One region of the Nitratidesulfovibrio sp. HK-II genome, then DNA from elsewhere that is predicted to be linked to it. Evidence: predicted binding sites of a transcription regulator. Region 1 holds the regulator's gene; each other region holds the start of a gene.
What was found. The regulator sigma-54, encoded in region 1, starts transcription at its own class of promoters, with help from an activator protein. The targets are predictions, from matches to a motif close to CTGGCACGGNNNNTGCTT.
Positions count from the first base shown of each region.

Region 2: hpsG ((2S)-3-sulfopropanediol dehydratase) is a predicted target of sigma-54. The motif match lies at 1,488-1,505, and genes of this name have one in related genera.
Region 3: fliJ (flagellar export protein FliJ) is a predicted target of sigma-54. The motif match lies at 2,287-2,304, and genes of this name have one in related genera.
Region 4: RVX_RS00330 (periplasmic heavy metal sensor) is a predicted target of sigma-54. The motif match lies at 2,119-2,136, and genes of this name have one in related genera.

Region 1 covers NZ_AP036014.1:1,949,981-1,953,834, forward strand. The annotation lists gene RVX_RS07860 (LptA/OstA family protein) at 1-130, shown strand, start outside; gene lptB (LPS export ABC transporter ATP-binding protein) at 127-852, shown strand; gene rpoN (RNA polymerase factor sigma-54) at 1,128-2,564, shown strand; gene hpf (ribosome hibernation-promoting factor, HPF/YfiA family) at 2,677-3,222, shown strand; gene RVX_RS07880 (PTS sugar transporter subunit IIA) at 3,232-3,681, shown strand; gene rapZ (RNase adapter RapZ) at 3,774-3,854, shown strand, end outside.
Region 2 covers NZ_AP036014.1:3,947,597-3,951,450, reverse strand. The annotation lists gene hpsG ((2S)-3-sulfopropanediol dehydratase) at 1-1,412, opposite strand, end outside; gene thrC (threonine synthase) at 1,832-3,310, opposite strand; gene plsY (glycerol-3-phosphate 1-O-acyltransferase PlsY) at 3,398-3,854, opposite strand, start outside.
Region 3 covers NZ_AP036014.1:915,799-919,652, reverse strand. The annotation lists gene RVX_RS03710 (redox-sensing transcriptional repressor Rex) at 1-136, shown strand, start outside; gene RVX_RS03705 (SAM hydrolase/SAM-dependent halogenase family protein) at 516-1,421, shown strand; gene RVX_RS03700 (adenosylcobinamide-GDP ribazoletransferase) at 1,418-2,173, shown strand; gene fliJ (flagellar export protein FliJ) at 2,379-2,819, shown strand; gene RVX_RS03690 (MotE family protein) at 2,776-3,627, shown strand; gene RVX_RS03685 (tRNA pseudouridine synthase A) at 3,631-3,854, shown strand, end outside.
Region 4 covers NZ_AP036014.1:80,963-84,816, forward strand. The annotation lists gene pruA (L-glutamate gamma-semialdehyde dehydrogenase) at 1-983, opposite strand, end outside; gene RVX_RS00330 (periplasmic heavy metal sensor) at 1,453-1,992, opposite strand; gene RVX_RS00335 (ATP-binding protein) at 2,346-3,854, shown strand, end outside.

The DNA.
Region 1 (3,854 bases):
CGGTTCCGGCGCAAAGCGGGTGCAGGCGGTGTTCACCTCGTCGGGCGACGTGAATCCCCTCGGCGAGTCCAAGGACAACGGCAAGGATGACGGCAAGGACGCCGCCAAACCCTCGGGGGCGGCCCAGTGAGCTCGGTGCTGCGCGGGGAGGACCTGCACAAGCAGTTCGGCCAGCGCGAGGTGGTGCGCGGCGTGTCCCTTTCCGTGTCGCAGGGCGAGACCGTGGGGCTGCTTGGCCCCAACGGCGCGGGCAAGACCACCACGTTCTACATGCTCATCGGCATCATCAAGCCGACCGCGGGGCGCGTGGAGCTTGACGGCCGCGACATCGCCGACTGGCCCCTGCACGAGCGGGCCCGGGTGGGGTTGAGCTATCTGCCGCAGGAAAGTTCCATCTTTCGTCGGCTCACGGTGCGCCAGAATCTTCAGATCATCCTTGAGCACACCGGGCTTTCCAGGGCCAGGCAGCAGGAGCGGTCGGACATGCTGATGGCCGACTTCGGCATCAGCCATCTGGCGGATTCCGTGGCCATGCACCTGTCCGGCGGCGAGCGGCGGCGGCTGGAGATCGCGCGGTCCATGATCCGCGAGCCCAAGTTCATCCTGCTGGACGAACCGTTCGCGGGCATCGACCCGCTGGCGGTGGACGACATCCAGCAACTGATCACCGGCCTGCGCGACCGGGGCATCGGTGTGCTCATCTCCGACCACAACGTGCGGGAAACCCTGCATATCTGCGACAGGGCCTACCTGGTCCACCAGGGCGAAGTGATCCTGGAGGGCACCCCCGCGCACATCGTGGACAACCCGCGCGCGCGCGACGTGTATCTGGGCGAGGGATTCTCGCTCTAGCTCCATTTGCATTTTTGCCGCATTCACGGCGCCTTCCGCATCGCGGGGGGCGCCTTTTTCGTGCCTGCCGCCGGGGTGCGGGGCATCCCTCCGGGGGTATCCGGCGAAATGGCGACAGCGGTTGCATACTTTTTGCTTCTATGGCATGGTTTCCCTAACCTCTTGGGGAAGGGAACACATTTCCACAGTGGGCCGTTTCTTGCTTGACGTCGCACCCCGCGTTGCGTCGTCATCTTGCTCGCCCTCAACGTTTGGTGCATAGGGGTCGTCCACGCATGGCATTGGAACTCAGGCAACAGCTCAAGCTCACCCAGCAATTGGTGATGACGCCGCAACTGCAACAGGCCATCCGGCTGCTGCAGCTTTCGCGGCTTGAGCTTGTCGAGACGGTGCAGCAGGAGCTGCTGGAAAACCCGTTCCTGGAGGAAGCGCAGGACGAGGGGCCGCAGTCCGAAGCCCCCGACCAGCGGGACGCCGCCCCCGAAGCGGCGGCGGATGTCGCCTACGACCGCGATATTGCCCGCGAGGCCGACTGGGAGGATTACCTGGGCGATTTCGCCAGCACCAGCCGCCAGTCAACGGTGCGCGAATCGGAAATGCCCGAGGAGATGACCTCGTTCGAGGCGCGCTACGCCGCAAAGCCCTCGCTGGAAGGGCACCTGATGTGGCAGTTGCGCCTTTCCGCGCTCACCGAGCGCCAGAAGGACATCGGCGAGGTGATCATCGGCAACATCGCCTCGTCGGGCTACCTGCATGCGACCATCGACGAGATCGCCGAAATGGCGGGCGTGGCCCCCGGCGAGGTGGAGCCGGTGCTGCACGCCCTGCAGCGCTTCGACCCCGTGGGGGTGGCCGCGCGCACCGCGCAGGAATGCCTGCTGGTGCAGATAGAGATGCTGGGCTACACGCGCGACAAGGTGCTGGTGGAACTGGTGCGCGACCACCTGGAAGACCTTGAGAAGCGGCGCTACAAGCCGCTCTTGCGCAAGTTCCGCCTGACCATGGAGGACCTCAAGGAGTACCTGGACCTCATCCAGACCCTGGACCCCATGCCCGGCGCCAGCTACGGCGGCGGCGACCCGCAGTTCGTCAGCCCCGACGTGTTCGTCTACAAGTACGACGACGATTTCATCATCATGCTCAATGAGGACGGCCTGCCGCACCTGCAATTGAGCACCATGTACGAGCGCTCTGCCGCTGCGGCGGCCTCGGCGGGCGAGCGCGAATATTTCCAGGAAAAGATGCGCTCGGCCTCGTGGCTTATCAAGAGCCTGTACCAGCGCCAGCGTACGCTGTACAAGGTGGTGGAATCCATCGTGAAGTATCAGCGTGGCTTTTTCGAGGACGGGGTTTCGCGCCTGAAGCCGCTCATCCTGAAGGACATCGCCGACGACATCGGCATGCACGAATCCACGGTCAGCCGCATTACCACCAGCAAGTACGTGGCCACGCCGCACGGCATCATGGAGTTGAAGTTCTTCTTCAACAGTGCGCTGGAACTGGACGACGGCAGCCAGGTGGGCTCCGAGAGCGTGAAGGCGCTGATCAAGAAACTGATCGGCGAGGAAGATCCCAAGGAACCCCTGAGCGACGAGCGCATCGGCGAAATTCTGAAGGAACAGCTCAAAGTCAATATTGCCCGCAGGACCGTTGCGAAGTATCGTACTGCCATGGACATTCCCTCCTCTTCCAAGCGGAAGGAACTGTTCTGACGGTCAGAGCCCCGCGCCGGACCAGGCGCAGGGCGGCGCACCCGGCAGGCGCACCCCAGCGTGCGCGCCGCGCGACGCGCGTCGCATTCCCCTCTCACCACTGGAGGAGCGTATGAACATCTCTTTCACCTTCAAGAACTTCGAACCCTCCGACCACCTGAAGAAGTACGCCCGCCGTCGCCTTGAAAAGCTTGGCCGGTTTGTCGGCAAGTCCGCCCTTGAAATGCAGGTGAACCTTTCCGTCGACAAGTTCCGCCACAAGGCTGAAGTGCAGATGACCGGCGACGGGTTCACCCTGTCGGCCGTCGAGCAATCGGAAGACATGTACGCCACCCTCGACCTGGTGCTGGAAAAGCTGGAATCGCAGCTGCGCAAGCAGGTGGAGAAGCAGAAGGACCGCCGCCGCACGGTGCAGTCCGAAAAGCTGGGCAAGGGCATCGACGTGTTCACCTTCGGCACCGTGGGTGAAGGCGACGAACGCACCATCACCGGCACCGACCACTTCGCCCCCAAGCCCATGCACGTGGACGAGGCGGCCATGCAGCTGGACCAGGGCGACAACGAGTTCCTGGTCTTCCTGAACGCCGAAGTGGAGCGCGTGAACATCATCTACCGCCGCCGCAACGGCGACTTCGGCCTTATCGATCCCGTCGTCTAGGCGTCATACATGCGGCTTTCGGACTATCTTCACGATGAACTGATCCTGCCCGAGCTCTCCGCCGGCACCAAGAAGGAGGTGCTGGCGGAACTCGTGCAGGCCGTGGTGCGGCGGCATCCCGAAGTGGATGCCGCCGTTGCGCTGGGCGTGCTGCAGGACCGCGAGGGCCTGGGCACCACGGGCATCGGCGACGGGGTGGCCATTCCCCACGGCAAGCTGGCCACCATCAGCGACATCGTCGTCGCCGTGGGCCGCAGCGTGCCCGGGCTGGACTTCGACGCCCTGGACATGAAACCGTGTCATCTCTTTTTCCTGGTGCTGGCTCCCGAACAGGTGGCGGGCATGCACCTGCGCATCCTGGCCCATATCTCGCGCCTGCTGAAGGACCCGCAGTTCCGCCGCGCCATGCTCGACGCGCCGGACGGGGCGGCCTTCACGGCGCTGATGCGCACCACGTAACGCGGAACACCTTGCGCACATCATCGGCAGGCGCGCGGCGCGGCGCGTCTGCCGAAACGCCATCCGGCACCGGCCCGCCCGAGGAGTCCGCCATGCCCACCAAGGCTTCCCACCCACCCACGCCCGATGCTTCCACGGCGTCGGACGCACCCGCCCCCGGCACGGCGTCGGAC
Region 2 (3,854 bases), 2.0 Mb from region 1:
TAGGTGTCGCGGTTGGGCATGCGGGCCTCGGTGCAGCCCGACACGGCGTAGTCCAGGGCGTCCTTGAAGGGCGCGCCCTTGGCCACGTACAGCGGCACGATTTCCTCGTCGTTGATCAGCTTGGGGAAGCCGGAGCCGTCCTTGATGGTCTCGGCCACTTCGTACAGGAAGCGTTCAGGCGAGCGCGAGTGGATGCGGGTGGCGAGGTCGGGGTAGTTCAGCGGGAATTCGCGTTTGGAACGCAGGAACAGGTAGGTCATGTCGTTGGTGGCGTCATGGCCGTCGGGGGTCTGCCCGCCGATGGTCACGGCCTCCCAGTGGGCGTACCCTTCGTTGAACTCGTTGCCGGTGGGGTTGATGTACAGGTCGATGAACTGCGCCATCTCCACCCACATGCACTCCAGAAGCTCCATGGCGCTTTCTTCGGTGATGCGGCCTTCGGCAAGGTCCTTGGCGTAGTACGGGTAGAAGTACTGGTCCATGCGCCCGTTGGAGATGATGGCGCTGGCCTTCTGCTCGATGCGCGAGAACATCTGCACGAACCATTGCGACTGCACGGCCTCGTGGAAGGTGCGGGCGGGGTGCGCGGGCACGCGCTCGCAGATGTCGGCAAGGTTCAGCAATTCCTGTTTGCGGGCGGGATTCTTTTCGGCGGCGGCCTGCTTGCGGGCGAGGTCGGCGTGGCGCTTCGCCCAGATCATGAAGGCGTCGCACACGATGACCATGGCTTCGAGGAAGGGCTTCTTTTCCCAGTTGTCGATGGGGCTGTCCGGGTCCAGCTTTTCCATGCGGGCCCGCATTTCGGCCTGGATGTCCAGCATGCCGCGTTGCAGCACCTTTTCGTAGTCGTGCACCCACTGCAGGGCGGAACGGTAGGAAGAGGTTTCGCTGACCACGAACTTGGACTTCAGGCCCGAGTCGTCGGTGTAGGTGACGTTGCGCAGTTCCTCGGGCAGGGCGCCGTTGAGGTGCTCGTGGTAGGTCTTGCCTTCCCAGTAGGGGGCGATTTCATCAAGGATGATGTTGATGTCCGTGTCCGAGATGCGGAACGGGCTCTTGGCGCGGTTCGGCAGGTCGCGCATGACCACGCCGTAGAAGTCGCCGTCGATTTCCGGGTACAAGATGCCGTAACGGCCGAACTGACCGGCGCGGCCCGCGATGAGCTGGTTGGGGGTGATGTACACGGTCATCTTCTCGGCGCAGTTCTTCAGCGCCTTGGCCCAGCGCAGGGCCAGCAGCTGGCCTTCGGTGGTGCGCATGGATTCGGTGAAGTAGCGGGCGCGCTCCACGTCGATGAACGGAACCTGGTACTGGAAGGTCTCGAGAATGCCGTAGACGCGCTCGCGCCCGGCCTTGTTCGGTTCCGGGCTCTGCAGGCGCACTTCCTGGGGGGAAAGGCAGCAGGTGGTCATGTAGGGTCTCCCTGGGCCATGGCCCATGTGAGTGATGTTGCGGATGCACGGCACATGCATGAACTGGCCGGGCATAAGCATTGAGCGTGCCATGCATGTAAAGTGTTTTATTCCAGAATATTGCGTGCATTTTTCCGGGGTGTTGCCCGTTGGGGTCGCAGCGTCGGATGTTGCAGAAATGCGGCGCGATGATTTTTTTAATAATCATTCCAGGCCCATGATTAGAATTGTGCAGAATGGCACAAGACGGATGGGTCGCAAAAACGCGACCGTTGCCAGAGGGGTCTGCACGGCAGGGTGTGGGAGAGGGGTGTGAGGGAGGCAGGAATGAAAACGCGGCGCACGGAGGAACTCCGTGCGCCGCGTTGCGTGCGCGGGCGTGATGGCAACCGGCGGGGCGCGTGGCCCCGCGCCCGGCGCTACGCCTTTTTCGCCAGCCCCAGTCTGGCCACCACCGCCTCGGCGGCGGCCAGGGTGTAGGCCTCGGGCGACAGGCGGGCCTTGTCGTCCGGGCTGACCACCAGCGCGGGCGCGTTGGCCAGGCTGGGGTCCGGGGTCACGCCGTATTCGGGCGGGAAGCTGTTGGTGAAGTACATGTCCTGGAAGCCCGCGAACTTCAGGCTGTGCGCCGTGGCGTCGAGCACGGCGTGCTCGCCCGGCGACACCAGCCCCAGTTCCCGGGCCTTGATCAGCCCGGCCAGGCATTCGCCGCCCTGGGTGCAGGCGATGTGCCCGTGGCGGTTGCCCCGGATCATGGCGTCCATGATCTCCTGCTCGGTCACCTGCACCACGCTGAAGGCGCGCTCGCCACCTTCGGCGATGAACCTGTCCGCCAGCGCCTGCACGCGCGGGAAGGATACCGGGTTGCCGATCATGGCGGCCTGGGCCACGCTGGGCTGCACGGTGACGGGCGCGTACGTGCGGGTGGCCGGGTCCGGCTGGCTGTAGTAGCGCCACACCGGGTCGGCATGGTGCGACTGCACGCCGATGACCCGTGGCAGCGCGTCTATGACCCCAAGGCGCAGCAGTTTCAGGAAGCCCGCCATGATGGCCGTGACGTTGCCCGCGTTGCCGATGGGCACGAACACGCACTGGCCCTTCATGTCCCAGCCGTACCACTGGGCCACCTCGAAGGCGTAGGATTCCTGCCCCAGGATGCGCCAGCTGTTCTTGGAGTTCAGCAGGGCCACCCGGTAATTTTCCGCAAGGTGTTCCACAACCTTCATGCAGTCGTCGAACACGCCGGGGATTTCCAGCACCGTGGCACCGCTGCCGAGCGGCTGCGAAAGCTGTTGCGGGGTGACCTTGCCGTGCGGCAGCAGCACCACCGACTTCACCGGCCCGCCCACGTACGAGGCGTACAGCGCGGCGGCGGCCGAGGTGTCGCCGGTGGAGGCGCACACGGTCAGCACCTCGTCCCAGCCGTGCTTGCGCACCAGCGCCTTCAGGTAGCTGAACGCGCAGGCCATGCCCCGGTCCTTGAACGAGGCGCTGGGGTTCTGGCCGTCGTTCTTGAAGGCGAAGGGAATGCCCACTGCATCGCGCAGCACGGGGGCCGCCTCGATGATGGGGGTGTTGCCTTCACCCAGGTACACGATGTCCTCTTCCTCCAGCACCGGGGCCATCAACTCATAGAAGCGGAAGATGCCGCGCAGGGCGGTGGTGCGGGTGGCGGCGCGGGCGTCGAACAGGGCGCGCCATTCGGGGCCGGAGCGCTGGGCCGCGAGCTTGTCGAAATCGAGGTCTTCCAGCAGGTACACTCCGCCGCAACTGGGGCAGGTGTACAGCAGTTCGTCGATGCCGCGGCGCTCTCCGCAGCCGAGGCAGACGTACTCCATCCGCGTGCGCGCGGCCGGAAAGTCGTGACCGGGTGCGGGACAGGATGTGGGACAGGGCATGGGGCCGGTCTCCTTGAAATCGTGCAATGCAGCAGTTGTGGCGCCTGCCGTGGCACCGGCGACAAAGCCGGGGCGGCGCCGTGAAAGCTACTTTTCCGGCGTGGCGCCGGGTTCGCCGTGCGCGGCGCAGCCGCACCCGCAGGGGGCCTGGCCGTCTGCCTGGGCGGTCGAAGCGGTGCGAGTGGCGTCGTCAGCCGCGCAGCCGGTGGGCGCCGCATCGTGGTGCTTCTTTTGCCAGGGCTTTTCCTCGCCGCGCGCCAGTCGGCCGATGTTCTCGCGGTGGCTCCAGTACACCAGGGCCATGACCACCAGCGCCAGGGGCAGCAGTTTCCACTTGCCGTACACCAGCAGGAACACCGGCAGGGCCGTGACCAGGGTCAGCGAACCCAGCGAGACGAAGCCCGAGCGCCAGATGACCGCGATGCAGGCAATGCCCGCCAGCACCAGCTGCCAGAAGGCCAGCGGAATGAACACGCCCACCGTGGTGGCCACCGCCTTGCCCCCCTTGAAGCCCAGGAAGCAGGAATGCAGGTGCCCCAGCAGG
Region 3 (3,854 bases), 1.0 Mb from region 1:
GGGCATCAAGGGCATCCTCAACTTCGCGCCCGCGCGCATCACGGTGCCGGACGACGTGTTCGTGGAATACGTGGACTTCTTCCACCACCTCTACGCGCTGTCGTTCAACATCACCTTCGACCGCGCCAACCGCTGACCCATCCGCGCCCGCGCGCCGCTCACGCTCCGCAGCCCCTCACCGCTGCGCCATGGAACCCGCCGAAAGGCGGGTTCCGTAGTTGTGGACCTGGCACCACAAAAGGCGGGTTCCATAGCTATGGAGCTGACACGCCTTTCGGGGCGGGTTCCATGTTCCAAGCCAATCCCGCATGGGCGCTTCGCTACCGGCCACTGATGAAAGTTGGACGGGCGCAGCCCGCGCCAACGCCTTGCCTCCTCTTCCCCCTCCGCTTGTGGTCGTGCCGCGCCCGCGCTAGGGTACGACCATGCCGCCCGACGGGTCCGAGCCCGGCAGCGGGCGGTGCCGCACGCGCCTTGCGCGACGGCCTCCCCCTTGTCCCTGCCACGGAGCAACCATGGACAACACCCACCGCCCGTCTGCCTCTTCCGGCCTGGCTGGCCCGTCCGGGTTGGCTGGCGCAACCGGCCCATCCGGCCCGCCTGCCGCCGCCTCGACCAAGCCCCGCGTGCAGTCCCGCTGCTTTGCCCTGCTGACGGATTTCGGGCTGGACGACCCCTACGTGGGCCAGCTCAAGGGGGTGCTGCACCGGCTGGCCCCGGCCGTGCCCGTCATCGACATCTCCCACGGCGTGCCGCCCCATCGGGTGGAGACCGCCGCGTTCTTCCTGGCGGCCAGCCATCCGCACTTTCCGCCCGGGGCCATCTTCATCTGCGTGGTGGACCCCGGCGTGGGCACGCCGCGCGGCCTCGTGTCCATGGAGACGGGCGGGCAGGTGATGCTGGCTCCGGACAACGGGCTGCTGCACCTTGCGGCAGAGGCCCGGCCCGACGCGGTGCTGCGCAGACTGGACCCGGCCCGCCTGCCGGAGGCGCAAAGCGCCACCTTTCACGGGCGCGACGTGCTGGCCCCCCTGGCGGCACGCCTGGCCGGTGGAGAATCCCTTGCCGCCTTCGGCGACCCGGTGCTGCCCACGGACCTTTCGCGCCCGGCATGGGCCGTGCCCCGGCGAGAGGCCGAGGGCGTGCACGCCGCCGTGCTGCACGTGGACCGCTTCGGCAACGTGGTGCTCAACCTTTCCTTGCGCGAGTGGGACCGGCTGGGCGCCTGCCGCCTGCACCTGCCCGACGGCACCCTGATCGACATCGCCCGCGCCGCCACGTACGCCGACATTCCCTCCGGACGCACCTGGCTGGTGGCGGGCAGCCAGGGCTACCTGGAACTGGCGGCGGACAAGGCCTCGGCCGCCGACCGCCATTGGCTGAAACCAGGCATGCAGGTGCTGCTGGAGGACTGCCGGTGAAGCTGGCCCCGCTGCTTGCCGCCCAGTGGCGCGCCTTTGCGCTGTCCACGGGCTTCCTGACCCGCCTCGCCCCGGCCCGCGCCGCCACCGACGCGGAAATGGCCGCCGGGGTGGCCCATTACCCGCTGGTGGGGCTGCTGGCGGGCCTCGTGTGCGCGGGGCCGTTCCTGCTGGGCCTGCTCGAAAACCATCCGTGGATCCAGGCGCTGGGCTACGCGACCCTCATGCTGTGGGCCACGCGCGGCCTGCACTGGGACGGCTGGGCCGATCTCATGGACGCCTGGGGCAGTTCCGCCACGGGCGACCGGTTCTGGGACATCCTGAAGGACAGCCGCATCGGGGCATTCGGGGTGCTGGGGCTGGTGTTTGGTGTGCTGGGGCAGCTGCTGCTGGCCCATGAAGTCCTGGCCATGAACCGGGGCTGGGCCCTGGTATGGGCACCCGTGCTGGGCCGCGCCGCTTGCGTGGTGCTGGCCTCCTGCGTGCCGCCGGGCACGCGATCCACGCTGGGCCGCCTGACCTCGGCCGGGGCCACCCACATGACCGTGCTGTTCTGCGCCGGGGTGGCCGCCGCCACGGGCGTGGCCCTGGCCAGCCCGCCCTCCGTGCTTGCCGCCGCCTTGCCCTGCGGCGCGGCCGTGGCCTGGCTGACTGCGCTGGCCCGGCGCGAGGGCGGCCTGAACGGCGACTTCCTGGGGGCGTGCATCATCCTGGGCGAATTGTCCGGGCTGCTGGGGGCCGTGCTGGCCTGAACGCGCGGAATCTGGCCCGGCCAGCTTCGACAGCCGGGCGGGCAGGCCACCGGACGACCAAGGGACGGGGCGACGGGGCGATGGGCCAGGGACTCCCGAACGGTTGGGCGCATCCGGCCCGGTATTTGCTATCCTTCGGGCCGAAGGGTCCGGCGCGGCAACATTCCGACGCCGCCAGCCCCACAACGCCGCAAAAGGATGCCCCATGCCCCCGTTCCGTTTCCGCCTGCAACAGGTTCTCGACTACCGGGAACAGTTGGAAGAGCAGGCCAAGCTGGCCTTCGCCCGCGCCAAGTCCGCCCACGAGGCGCAACAGCGCCAGGTGGAGGCGGTGCGCGCGGCCATTGCCGAGGCGGAGCGGAAACTGTACGAAGACGCGCGCCTCTCGCGCGATGAACTCTGGCTGCAACGCAACTTCCTGCGCGGCTTGCGCGAAGACCTGACCCATGCCGAACTGCGCCTGCGCATGCTGGCCCAGCAGAGGGAGCAGGCCCGCGCGGAACTGGTGAAGAAATCGCAGGAACGCAAACTGCTGGAAAAGCTCAAGGACAAACAGGCGGCCCGCCATGCGCACGAAGAACTCCTCCGCGAACAGCGCACCTATGACGAAACCGCAACGCTTCGTTTCGAGCCTCCGTCTTTCTAGGCTCTGCCGCTGGCTGCTCACCGCCGCCGCCATCAAGGTGGCCCTGCTGGTGGCCTTTGCCCTGGAACAGCCGTGGCCGTTCGCCACGGGCGGCGCACCCGCCGTGGTGGCCACCGCCGTTGCGCCTGCATCAGGCGCCAGGGCCGCCCAGCCCGGCAGCGGGCTGGATCTGCCGCTGACGGCGGACATTGCCAGCGCCACCGGGGTGGCCTCCACTCTTGCCGCCACTTCCCCCGATACTGCCGTCGTCCCCGCCGCCGCATCGCCTTCCCCCGCCGTCACCGCCGCGCGCGGCCGCATGCACCGCGACGGCACGGCCTGGGCAGCCGAAGCCCAGCCTGCCCCTTCCCCTGCCCCGTCCCCCGCCGCATCCGCCGCATCCACCGCCCCCCCGACGGGCGGCGTTGCGGGGACCGCCGCAGGCGGGCAGAACGGCCTGCTCAACCGCGACGATCTGAACCGCCGCCAGGAAGACCTGAACCGCCGCGAGCAGGAACTGAAAAGCCTGGAACAGCAGATCGACGCCAAGCTGGCCCAGATGCAGGACCTCGAGGCGCGCATCAAGATCATGCTCAAGGACGCGCAGGGCATGAAGGACGAAAAGCTGCGCCACCTGGTGGACGTGTACACCAACATGAAGGCCAAGCAGGCGGCGGCCGTGCTGGAGACGCTGGACGAGAAGATCGCCGTCAGGATTCTGGCGGGCATGCGCGGCCGCCAGGCGGGCGAAATCCTCACCTTCGTGCAGGCGGAAAAGGCCGCCAAGCTGTCCGAGGCGCTCACCCGCATGCAGCTGCCCCTCGAATAGCCCATGGCCCGGCTTGCCCTTACCGTGTCCTACGTGGGCACCCACCTGGCCGGGTGGCAGATCCAGGCCCGCAATGACCGGCCCCGGCCGCGTACCGTGCAGGGTGAGTTGGAGCGCATCGCCGAGCGCATCGTGGGCGCGCCGGTGCGCCTGCACGGCGCGGGGCGCACCGATTCGGGCGTGCACGCCGAGGCCCAGGTGGCCCACATGGACGTGCCCGAGCACAA
Region 4 (3,854 bases), 1.9 Mb from region 1:
CCGTTCTGCTTGGCCATCACCGTTTCGTAGTCCCAGTACGCGCCCTTCACCAGGCGGATGCCGAAGGGCAGCTTTTCGGCACGGCCCCAGGCCAGCAGGTCGTCCAGGTCGTGTTCGGTGCAGCGCAGGTAGGCCTGCAGCACGATGGACAGGTGCGGGTAGTCGCGGAATTCGGGCATGGTGCGCAGCCGCTTGAACAGTTCCAGCGTCATTTCGCGGTACTTCAGCTGCTCCATGTCGATGCACAGAAAGCCGCCCATCTCCACGATCTTGCGGTAGATGGGCACCAGGCGCGACAGCATGCCCCGCACGGATCCTTCCACGTCGCCGGGCTTGGCCTGCGAGTAGAGGGCGGAAGGCTTGATGGACACGTTCACCTTGGGGGTGTGGCCCCAGTCCTGCCCGGAATCCGGACCGGTGGTGCTGCCGGTGGAATCGGCCAGGGGAGCCCACTTGGCGTGCTCCTTGGCGATGGCGTCCAGCACCTCCAGGTAGCCGTTGGCGTAGGCGTCGGCCTCTTCTTCGCTCACCGTGGCCTCGCCCAGCAGGTCCACGGTGAAGGCAAAGCCTTCCTTGCGCAGCTTGGCCAGCCCCTTGATGGCTTCCTTGGTGTTTTCGCCGATGATGAAGGTGCGGGCCATGCCCTCGATGTTGGACCGGATGAACTTGCCCATGAGCATGCCGGTGAAGGCCCCGCCGAAACCGGCCGCGCCCGCGCCCCACTTGAGCACGGGGGGCACGTCCGCCCCGTCGGCGGAAAAGTATTCGCGGATGTGGCGGGTGAGCGCCTCGGAGGTGTTCAGGTAGGGCAAAACGTCCACGAAGCGGAACAGTTGGACCTTGAAGCCCTCGTTCTGCATGGCCCAGTCCATGACCTTGCCTGTCCAGAAGCCCTTGTTGAAAATGGACGGGGCTTCGCCGCTGATGCTCTTGAAGAATTCCTTGCCGCGCTCGACGATGCGCGCATCAAGATGCTGTTCCATGCGGTTCCTCCTGGGCGTCGCGCGGGTGTGGTCCCGGCGGGTGTGGTGTGGGTGCGGGTCGTGCGGTGTGGTGAGAAAGGCTCCTGCTGTGTCGCGCGGCGGCGGGGCGGGCGGTCCGCTCCTGGTGCCGTCGTGAGGCATGATTTTTCGATATTCGGAACGGTTGTAGGCGCTGGGGTGCCAGAAATCAACCCCGCGCGGGGTCGGAGCGGAGCGGTCGCTCTTGCGTCCAGATGGGCCGGGGGCTGGCGGGCGGCGGGCGGTGCGCGGAAGGAACAAAGGGACAAGGGACGGGGGGCACGCGGACGGGGGCAAGGCTGGGGCGCGGAACCGACAAGGGCCGCCGACATCGTGCGATGTCGGCGGCCCTGCGTTTCGGTCATGCAGCCGGTGGGCTGGCGGGGCGCGAGGTGGGAAGTCCTCGTGAAGGCAGCGCGGGTGCGCCCCGGGGAATCATCTCGTGGTCAGGCTACTGGTTGGCCGGGGCCTGGCCGCCATGCATGGGGCCGTGGCCCTGGCCCTGGCCGCCCATCATGCCGCCGCCTTGGCCCTGGCCGCCCATCATGCCCATGCCGCCCATGCCCATGCCGCCCATGCCCATGTGGCCCATGCGGCCGTAGCCGGGGTTCACGCCCACTTCCTTTTCAAGCCGGGTGTCGAGGGCGGTGTATTCGCCGCGAATCTGGGTGCGCAGGTCGGCCAGTTCGTTGCTCAGCTTGGAAATGGTTTCCGGCTTGGTGTTGGGGTTGCCGGACAGGGCGTTCAGTTCGGTGTGCTTGGCCCAGGCCTTGTCCTTCAGCGGCTGGATGCGGGCGTCCGCTTCCTTGTAGATGGCGTCGTACTTGGCCTGCTTTTCCGGGGTCAGGGCGTTGTATACCGCGCCGGTGGCGCAGCCGCCGCCCATGCCCATGCCGCCGCCCATGCGGGCGAAGGCGCTGTCGGTGACGCCGGTGAAGGCGAGCAGGCCCGCAAGGGCCACCGTGCCGAGAACGAGATGCTTGGTCTTCATGATGTCTGCTCCTGTCGATGGGGTTGATTCGTTGCCGCCCCGCCGCGGCGTCTGCGCGCATCCGCAGTGGATGGCGTGGCCGTGAACTGTGTGCGGGGCTGGTGCGCTTGTTGCTTCACCTGGTATGAGCAACCGGCGTGCCAAGTGCATGCGCTTTGATTTAACATGCTGCAACTGCTAGTGTAATTTTGCTTGTGATCGCGCGGGCCACTTCCGGTTTCTCTCACAAGGCCCGGTCAGATGTATAAAAACTATACGGTGCGCCGCCGTTGGCGTATGAAAATCGAACAGGTGTCGCGGAATCGACCACCCCGCCCGACAGTGGGCGGCGAACACCCGTGAGGAATATCCCCATGCCCAAGGACAACGCGGCCAGCGCGCCGCACGCAGCGAACGAAGCAGCATCCCGCTCGTCGGGCGCATCGGGCCGGGCGGGGCTGTTCGCCCCGTCCGGCTCGTCCGGCCTCTCTGGCCCCCCTGACGGTGACGGTGGTAACGGGCGACTGCCCTCGCCGTGGCTGATCATCTGGTCCACCGTGGCGCTGGCGCTGGTGGTGGCCGTGCTGGCCGTGCTGAACCACGACGGCGAACAGGAGGCCATGCGGCGCATCCTTTCGGAAAAGGGGGCCTCGCTCATCCGGGCCTTCGAGGCCGGGGCGCGCACCGGCATGCGCGGCCGGGCCGGGGGCGACCTGCGCTTGCAGGTGTTGCTGGAGGAAATGGCCGACCAGCCGGACATCCATTTCATCGCCGTCACCGACAGGCAGGGCGTGGTGCTGGCCCACAGCGATCCGGAATGGATCGGCCGCCCCCTGGCAGACCCGGAAACCATGGCCGCCCTGGCCGTGCCTGCGCCGCCGCACCGCAGGCGGGATGGCGGGCTGGACAATGGTCAGAACGGGCTGCCGGACGGGGACGCGTCGGGCAGGCGCGAGGCTCCCGACCGTGCCCCAGACCGTGCCCCAGACCGTGCCCCAGACCGTGCCCCAGACCGTGCCCCAGACCGTGCCCCAGACCGTGCTCCAGACCGCGAAGGGCAGCAGCCGCGCGACGAGGTGGGCTGGCGGCTCATGGACGCGGGCGGCGAGCGGGCCTTTCTGGTGTATCGCACCTTCATTCCCCTGCGGCGCACCGTGCGGTCCGTGGGCATGGGGGGCATGGGCGGGCACATGATGGGCCACGGCCAGGGCGATGCGGAACATAACGGCATGGCGTGGGGATCCCTGCCCGGCTGGCTGCGCCGCGAGATGGAAGCGGACATGCGGGCCGAGCGCGACGCCCCGCCGCCCGTGATCATCGTGGCGCTGGATACCGCGCCCTTCGATGCCGCCCGCGCGGCGGACCGGCGGCACACCCTGGTCATGCTTTCCATCCTGGCCCTGCTGGGCGCGGCCGGGGCGCTTTCGCTGCTGTGGGCGCGCCACGCCCGCGCCTCGCGCAGGCTGGTGCGGCAGGCCCAGTCCTTTGCCCTGCACGTGGTCACCAGCCTGCCGGACGGACTGGTGGTGCTGGACGGCGCGGGCCGGGTGGCCACCTGCAACGCGGCGGCGCGCGACCTGTTGCGCCTGGGCGATTCCGTGCCCGCCGGGGCCGCGCCGACAAGCGTGCTGCCCCCGCCGCTGGCGGAACTGGCCGGACAATTGACCGGCGGCGCAACGCAGGACGGCGAGGACGCCCGACCCCGCTTCGGCGAGGAAGTGACCCTGGACTGCCCCGTGGCGGGCGGGCCGCCCGTGCCCATGAGCGTGCGCGGGGTGCGCATCGCCACCGGCGGGGGCGACGCCGACGCCGGGGCCATCCTGGTCCTGCGCGACCTGCGCGAGGTGCGCAGGCTGCAGGACGAGGTGCGCCGCCGCGAGAAG